Regions from separate parts of the Citrobacter sp. LST-B2 genome, predicted to be linked through region 2. Evidence: predicted binding sites of a transcription regulator. Region 2 holds the regulator's gene; the other holds the start of a gene.
What was found. Region 2 encodes PhoB, which activates phosphate uptake and scavenging genes when phosphate is short. Its sites were predicted from a motif close to CTGTCATAAAACTGNCNNAT; they were not measured.
Positions count from the first base shown of each region.

Region 1 (4,426 bases), 1.7 Mb from region 2:
GGGCAACGGTGATGGTTTGCATGTTTAGCTCCGTGCGTACGTTATTGGCGGAAGGCGGCTCCGCCTTATCCGGCCTACGTTTGTAGGCCCGGTAAGCGAAGCGCCAGCGGGCGTCAGGTTTACTGCACCGCTTTGGTGACGCTGGTCATGGCGCTCAGCGCCGCAGTCAGACGGTCAAGATCGTCCAGTTGCGCTTTAATCGCAGAAGATTTGCTGGTCTTCTCTTCAGCGTTCAGTCCTTTGTTGTCCTTCACGCCCTGCATCTCTTTAAACAGGGCGAGCTGGCGAATCGGCACCAGTTGCAGGTCGCTGGAGGCGCGGAACGGCGCCCAACCCAGGCGTTCCAGTACGGTTTTTTCTTCCGGCGTTTTGCCGTAGTTCATGAAGAAGTCGTACACCTTGTCCTTGGTGGCTTCAGAGAGGTTCTTACGCCAGACAATCGGATCGCCTGGGATCAGCGGCGACTTCCAGATAACCTTCAGCGCTTTCAGCTTGTCCGGCGCGGACGTTTTCAGCTTATCGAGGTTCTCGGTGTTGTTGGTGGCGACATCCACCTGCTTGTTGGCGACCGCAAGGGCGTTAGTTTCATGACCGGCGTTGACGGTGCGTTTGAAGTCGCTGGCGGCGATATTGTTTTTCGCGAAGACGTAATAGCCAGGGACGAGATAGCCGGAGGTAGAGTTAGGATCGCCATTACCAAAGGTGAGATCTTTGCGTTTGGCGATCAGATCGTCGAGGTTGTTGATCGGGCTGTCCTTGTTGACGATCAGCACGCTCCAGTAACCCGGCGATCCATCGGCGGCGACGGTCTGGGCAAAGACCTGGCCGTTGGCGCGATCCACGGCTTCCATTGCTGACAGGTTACCGTACCAGGCGATGTCGACTTTATTAAAGCGCATACCCTGGATGATCCCGGCGTAGTCCGGCGCGAAGAAAGCGTTCACTTTCACGCCCAGTTTCTTCTCCATATCCTTCAGGAACGGATCCCATTGAGGTTTCAGGTTTTGCTGTGATTCGGTCGAAATAATGCCAAAGTTCAGCGCTTTTTCCTGCTCTTCGGCAAAGGCGGGACTGAGCAGAGTACTGACGCTGAACATGCTGGTAAACGCCAGCGCGGCAACGGCCTTGTAATTCATGTTTTATCCTCACGTTGTTCCAGGCTATTTCACCTGCCAGCCTGAGTTCGGGCAGTGCTCAACATCCTCACGTACTATGTGTACGCTCCGTTTTTCCGCGCTGGCCGCCTCCAGTCTGTCTGCGTCAATAACGCCTGGTCTTTTTGAATTAAGCAGCCTGCGCGTTCTGTTCGACGCGGTTCATGCTGCGGTAGAGATGGTCAAATCTTTCGTTATCAAAGAGCTGGCTGCTGCCGTCGTAGAAAACGTGTCCCTGACGCAACGCGACAATCCGTTCGCAGTAGCGCAGGGCGTAATCCACCTGATGCAGCGTGACGACGACGGTAATACCGTCGGTCTGGTTGATGTCGCGCAGGGTGTCCATCACGATGCGCGCGGATTCCGGGTCCAGTGAGGCAATCGGCTCGTCGGCGAGGATCACTTTGGCCTGCTGCATCAGCGCCCGGGCAATGGCCACGCGCTGCTGCTGACCGCCGGAGAGCGTAGAGACGCGCTGGTACGCAAAGTGCGCCATCCCGACGCGGGTCAGTGCCTGGAGCGCGCGCTGTTTCTGCGCTGCGCTAAACCAGCTAAAACAGGTGCGCCAGAACGGCGTGCTGCCGAGCGCGCCAATCAGCACGTTCTCCAGCACTGTCAGGCGATTCACCAGATTGAACTGTTGGAAGATGTAACCGGTATGCGTGCGGCTTTTGCGGATATCGCGCGCCAGTCGACCTTCGTGTTGAACGGTGCGACCGAGGAGTTCGACGCGGCTACCTGCTGATTTATCGCCGGTAATCAAACCGCTCAGATGACGTAAAAGGGTGGATTTGCCGGAACCTGACGGCCCCAGCAGAGCGACCATTTCACCGGCACAGATGTTCAGATCAACCGCATGCAGCGCCTGATGCTGATTGAACGTTTTGGAGAGTTTTTCGACGCGAATGATCGTTTCCATGATGCGGCCTCTCTAAAAAAAGTGGCCCTATCGTGGCGGATCAATATGACGTTTGGGTTAAGGGGACGTTACCTGCCGATGAAGAGTTAAGGTGAGTTTGATGACAGAACGGGAGGCATGCCTCCCGTGAGGTTACTCGGTTGGCTGGGGTTGTTTGACGACGTTGATCATCCACGGTACGCCGTAGCGATCGCTGACTTTGCCAAAGCCATGCGCCCAGAAGGTTTCCTGCCAGTCCATTTCGATTTGACCCTCTGCGGCGAGATTGTCAAACCATTGCTTCCCTTCGTTGACATTTTGCGTGTCGAGGACCAGCGTGAAACCTGAATAGTGAGCGTTTCCTGTGGGAATGCTATCGCTCATCATGATGTCGCTATTGGCAATGCGCACGTTGGCATGAGCGATAGCGGTATCGGGGAATGTCATTCCGGACGGGCAACCCTCTTCGCTGTCCTGCGCCGGTTTGGGCATTTCACCGAAGCTGATTTTATAAAGGAGTTCTGCACCCAGCGTCTTTTGATAGTACGCGATGGCGTCGGCACAGTTTCCGGCAAAAGAGATGTAGGGACTTAACGACATAATCTTTACCTCAGGTAAGAGAAGCCAGTTAAGTGTAGTTATCGCAGGCCCGGTAAGCGAAGCGCCACCGGGCAATTTACATCAGTTCTTTTTCACGAATTCTGATTTCAGCTTCATCGGACCAAAGCCATCAATTTTGCAATCGATGTTGTGGTCGCCTTCCACCAGACGAATGTTTTTTACTTTCGTGCCGATTTTCAGCATTGAAGAGCTGCCTTTGACTTTCAGATCTTTCACGACGGTGACGCTGTCGCCGTCAGCCAGCAGATTGCCGTTGGCATCTTTAACGATCAGTTCGTCGCTGTCATGCGCTGGTTCTGCATCGTTCCATTCATGGGCGCATTCCGGGCAGATGTACATGCCGTTATCTTCGTAAGTGTATTCGGAGTTGCATTGTGGGCAGTGGGGTAATGACATGTCGATTTCCTCAAAAGTCAGCAAGGGCAAAAGCGCCCAAAAAATGGCAGATTGCCGAAAAAGGACGCAATTATACACAAAATCCTTAACGTTGTCGGGACTACTCTGTTTTTAAGGTAAATACCGTACTGTGACCTAACCTGTCTGCCAGACAGAAAAAAAGCGCTATTATTTTTAAGGGAAATTGCTACCGTTTGTTATTTGAGATAAGGTGACGAGAAATATTCTAACTAATTGGCTCAGCGAGTTTTACTTAGGGTTCGTTTACCTCACCTTGCCCCTTATTTCTGGTAGGTAAAATTAACCAAAATTGGCCTGGGTTATTATAAATCTGAACTACGATTTTTTACTTTCTTATGCCACTGAGTGTTATTCAAAAAAATAGCAATTAAAATAATAAATTCATTGATATCAATAGATTAATTAATAAATTCTTTTTTTCATACGTAATTATTAAAGCCGAGAATTCACTAATAAACGAAACGGCTAAATAAAAGCAATAAAAATTTGCGTTAAGGAAACATTTTTTATGTACACACAGACAATATATGAATTGAGCCAGGAAGCGGAACGCTTGCTGATGCTCTCTTTAGAGCATCTTAAGACCGTAAAAAAAATGCCAACGGCCACTCTGGAGAGCACTTCATCATTAAAAAGTGAGGACGATCTCAACGTTCAGCCCATGCATTTCAGTACCCGGGGTGTCGAGGCCCAGCAGGCCACGCTGAACAATGAGTTGCGAAAAATCTCGCGACTGGAAATGGTGCTGGCGATCGTCGGCACCATGAAAGCGGGAAAATCGACGACGATCAATGCGATTGTCGGCACGGAGGTGCTGCCCAATCGCAACCGTCCAATGACCGCGCTGCCGACGCTCATTCGCCATACGCCTGGTCAGAAAGAACCGGTGCTGCATTTTTCCCACGTTGCGCCCATCGATGCGCTGATGAAGACCCTGCAAGAGAGCATGCGCGCCTGCGATCGGCAGAATCTGACGCAGGTGCTGGAAATTGATAAAGACATGAACGGCCTCATGCAGCGCATCGAAAGAGGGGAAGCGTTTGAGCGCCATTATCTTGGTGCACAGCCGATCTTTCACTGCCTGAAAAGCCTTAACGATTTGGTGCGCCTGTCGAAAGCGCTGGAGGTCGATTTTCCCTTTTCTGCCTATGCGGCGATTGAACATATTCCGGTGATTGAGGTGGAGTTTGTGCACCTGGCGGGGCTGGAGAACTATCCGGGTCAACTGACGTTACTGGACACACCCGGGCCAAATGAAGCCGGGCAGCCGCATCTGCAAAAAATGCTCAATGAGCAACTGGCTCGCGCCTCCGCCGTTCTGGCGGTGATGGACTAT
Region 1 is NZ_CP192598.1:4,604,951-4,609,376, reverse strand. Features, by position in the region: gene phnE (phosphonate ABC transporter, permease protein PhnE) at 1-22, opposite strand, end outside; gene phnD (phosphonate ABC transporter substrate-binding protein) at 120-1,136, opposite strand; gene phnC (phosphonate ABC transporter ATP-binding protein) at 1,285-2,073, opposite strand; gene yjdN (VOC family metalloprotein YjdN) at 2,206-2,652, opposite strand; gene ACQ0PY_RS22235 (zinc ribbon domain-containing protein YjdM) at 2,734-3,069, opposite strand; gene crfC (clamp-binding protein CrfC) at 3,599-4,426, shown strand, end outside.
Region 1: a site for PhoB is predicted at 2,161-2,180, ahead of phnC (phosphonate ABC transporter ATP-binding protein). Genes of this name have one in related genera too.

Region 2 (4,426 bases):
ATCGCTGGCCTGCTGAGCAAAAAGGGCGCGCCATCCTCCTGACTCGTTGCTCCATAGGCGAAAGCGATCGTGTTCGTTTAGCCACTCGCTCAGCGTCTGTTGCGTAGCGAGCAGGGCGGTGGACTGTTGCTCTGCCTGGCGTCGGATGTGGTTGCGCAGCGTAAATCTACTCTGTAAGCGAGTATTTACTTCGTTAATCTGCTGGCGAGTGCGGGAAACGGTAGCGGATTGTTCCTGGATGCGCTCCCACAATGGTCGCAACGCTCTGGCAGGCTGTGCGAGGCTGAGCGTTGCCAGCTGTGGCTGGGCGTTTTCCAGCGCTTCCTGGGCAACCTGCAGCATCTGCTGACGCTGGTTCGCGTCGGTCTGCAGTTCGTGCTGTCGCGTCAGCCAGTTCAACTGCTGCTGTCCAGTCTGCTGCTGGGCGACCAGCTGTTTTTCTTCGTCAGTGAGTGCCTGCAAACTTTCTGTCAGCGTCTGCAACGCCTCGGGGGCTAACAGCGCGACGCCGTTGGCTTGCGCCTGTAATTTTTCCAGTTCGGTGCGTGCGGTTTTGTGCTGTTCAAACACCTGTGCAGAGATCTGGCCGTAAATTTCCGTGCCGGTCAGCTCTTCCAGCAGTTCCGCACGCTCTTTCGGCTTCGCGTTGAGGAAGGCGGCGAACTGCCCCTGCGAGAGCAGCATCGAACGGGTAAATCGACCATAATCCAGACCGGTCAGTTCCGCCGTCATCTCCAGTTTGTCTTTCACTTTGTCGGCAAGGATTTTCCCGTCGGCACAGCGCGCCAGTTCAACGCGCGGAACCTGTAAATTACCGTCGGGCTGGTTGCGCGCCCGGTTCTGGCTCCAGAACGCACGATACGCTTCGCCTTTGACTTCAAACTCCACTTCCGCCAGACATTCCGCCGTATCGCGGGTCATCAGATCGTTCTGCGATTGCGACACGGTATTCAGGCGTGGCGTCTCGTGGTACAGCGCCAGGCAAATCGCGTCGAGCAGAGTGGTTTTACCCGCCCCCGTAGGCCCAGTAATGGCAAACAGGCCATTGCTGGCAAAGGGCTCCACCGTGAAATCGACCTTCCATTCCCCTTTCAGCGAATTGAGGTTTTTCAGGCGCAGACTGAGAATCTTCATGCCTCATGCTCCCCGGACAGTGTCTGTAGTGTGCGGTGAAAAAGTGCTGTCAGGCGTTCGCACTGCGGCGGCTCAAGTTCTTCCAGCGCCAGACGGCGAGTAAATACCTCATCCACGCTCAGCTCGCTCAGCGTTTCCCGGCGTTCGTTACACAACATGCGTTCGCGCTGCTCCCGACTGCGTCGGACTAACAGTACCTCAACGGGCAGCGTTTCCGTCAGCGTCTGAATTTTCCGCTGCATATCATGCAGGTATTCATCGGTGGTGATTTCGATATCCAGCCAGACCGGGGGGGCCGGAGGGCTGTCACGCCACTGCTCCAGCTGTTCGGTAATGGCGGCGAAATCGCCTTTTAATATTGCCAGCGGTTGCGTAACCGGAACGATGAGTTCCTCAACGCCGGCTAACGCGCCGTCCTGGAAGTCCACCCGATGCACGTATTTGCTTTTGCCGCATTCGTCAAAGCTCAGCGCGATGGGCGAGCCGCAGTAGCGGATGTGCTCCGTACCGCCAATTTTCTGCGCCCGGTGGATGTGGCCCAGCGCGATATAATCGGCAGGCGGGAAGTTCTGCGCCGGGAAAGCATCCAGCGTACCAATATAAATGTCACGCACAGCGTCACTTTTGCTGGCGCCAACGGTGGTCAGGTGGCCGGTGGCGATAATCGGCAGGGCGAGATCGCCACGTAACGCGCAGGCGGCCTCGTATTGCTGCTGATAATAGTCGGTGATGGCACCCAGCAGATGCTGCTGTTTTTCCTGACCGGAGAGTCCCGCCTGACTGCTGACAATGTCGCGCGGGCGTAAAAACGGCACCGGGCACAGCACCGCGCCGGGCTGACCGTCGCGACGATGCAGGAGCTGCGGCGCGTGACCGGCGCTGGCCACCACCGTGGTATTGAGAAACGCCAGAATCTCACGGGATTCATTCAGCGTGGCGACGGAATCATGGTTTCCCGCTAATACCACCAGATGACAGCCCGTTTGCTGTAGGTTGACCACAAAACGGTTATAGAGCTCGCGGGCATAGCTTGGTGGTGAGCCGGTATCGAAAATATCGCCTGCCACGATGATCGCGTCCACCTGCTGCTCAACCGCCGTTTCCAGCAGCCAGTCAAGAAAAGCCTGATGTTCAGCGGCACGGCTTTTACTGTAGAAATTTTGTCCCAGATGCCAGTCAGAGGTGTGAAGGATGCGCATAACGGTTCCATGGCAAAAAAGCATAAAGGGGATTATAACCATTCGGGAGCTGTAATATCTCGTTTCTCGGGTGTCATAAATCAACAACCTAAGGTTAACGTCAGCATACATTTTCATAAATCTGTCATAAAACTGACGCATAATGGCGCCGCATTAAGACAGATGATGATAAGCAACTTATATAACAGGGCAAATCATGGCGAGACGTATTCTGGTCGTAGAAGATGAAGCTCCAATTCGCGAAATGGTCTGTTTCGTGCTTGAGCAAAATGGCTTTCAACCCGTTGAAGCTGAAGATTATGACAGTGCGGTGAACCAGCTTAATGAACCCTGGCCGGATTTGATCCTCCTTGACTGGATGTTGCCCGGCGGTTCTGGTCTACAGTTTATTAAACACCTCAAGCGTGAAGCGATGACCCGGGATATTCCGGTCATGATGTTGACCGCCAGAGGGGAAGAAGAGGATCGCGTACGCGGCCTGGAAACCGGTGCGGATGATTACATTACCAAACCGTTCTCACCGAAAGAGCTGGTTGCCCGTATCAAAGCGGTGATGCGTAGGATCTCGCCGATGGCGGTGGAAGAGGTCATTGAGATGCAGGGGTTAAGCCTGGATCCCACATCGCACCGCGTGATGACCGGCGACAACCCACTCGACATGGGGCCGACAGAATTTAAACTCCTGCATTTCTTTATGACGCATCCCGAGCGGGTTTACAGCCGTGAACAACTGCTGAATCACGTCTGGGGCACCAATGTCTACGTTGAGGATCGCACGGTTGATGTGCATATTCGCCGTCTGCGTAAGGCGCTGGAAGCCAGCGGCCACGATCGGATGGTGCAGACGGTTCGCGGGACAGGGTATCGTTTTTCGACCCGTTTCTGAAAGGCAAGAACAAGAGCCTGGCTCTGAAGGGAGAGTGACCCGTGCTGGAACGGCTGTCATGGAAAAGGTTGGTGCTGGAACTGATACTTTGCTGTATCCCGGCCTTCATCCTAAGTGCATTTTTTGGTTACCTGCCGTGGTTTTTACTGGCATCGGTAACAGGACTGCTTATCTGGCATTTCTGGAATTTATTACGTCTCTCATGGTGGCTGTGGGTCGACAGAAGCATGACGCCGCCGCCGGGACGAGGCAGTTGGGAACCGCTGCTGTACGGTTTGCATCAGATGCAACTGCGCAATAAAAAGCGTCGTCGCGAGCTGGGCAATCTGATTAAACGCTTTCGCAGCGGGGCGGAGTCGCTGCCCGATGCGGTGGTATTGACCACCGAAGAGGGGGGGATCTTCTGGTGTAACGGTCTGGCGCAACAGGTGCTGGGCTTACGCTGGCCGGACGATAGCGGACAGAACATCCTTAACCTGCTGCGCTACCCGGAGTTTACGCAGTACCTCAAGCAGCGGGACTTCAGTCGACCGCTGAATCTGGTGCTTAATACTGGGCGACATCTGGAAATTCGCGTTATGCCGTATACCGATAAGCAACTGCTTATGGTGGCGCGCGACATGACCCAGATGCACCAGCTCGAAGGCGCAAGACGTAATTTCTTCGCCAACGTGAGCCACGAGCTGCGTACCCCGCTTACGGTGTTGCAGGGCTATCTTGAAATGATGCACGAGCAGACGCTGGAAGGGGCAACGCGCGAAAAAGCGCTGTTAACGATGCGCGACCAGACCTCGCGCATGGAAGGACTGGTAAAACAGTTGCTCACGCTGTCGAAAATTGAAGCCGCACCGACGCTTTTGCTCAATGAACAGGTCGATGTGCCGATGATATTGCGCATGGTCGAACGCGAGGCGCAGACGCTCAGTCAGCAGAAGCACACTTTTAGCTTTGAGGTGGATAACCAGCTGAAAGTGCTGGGGAATGAAGAACAACTGCGTAGCGCGATGTCCAACCTGGTGTATAACGCGGTGAACCATACGCCAGCGGGAACCCATATCACCGTCCGCTGGCAGACGGTACCGTACGGCGCGGAGTTTAGCGTGGAGGATAACGGACCGGGCATTGCGCCGGAACATATCCCGCGGTTAACGGAGCGATTTTATCGCGTTGATAAAGCGCGTTCGCGGCAAACGGGCGGCAGTGGACT
Region 2 is NZ_CP192598.1:1,241,417-1,245,842, forward strand. Features, by position in the region: gene sbcC (exonuclease subunit SbcC) at 1-1,134, opposite strand, end outside; gene sbcD (exonuclease subunit SbcD) at 1,131-2,333, opposite strand; gene phoB (phosphate response regulator transcription factor PhoB) at 2,530-3,219, shown strand; gene phoR (phosphate regulon sensor histidine kinase PhoR) at 3,261-4,426, shown strand, end outside.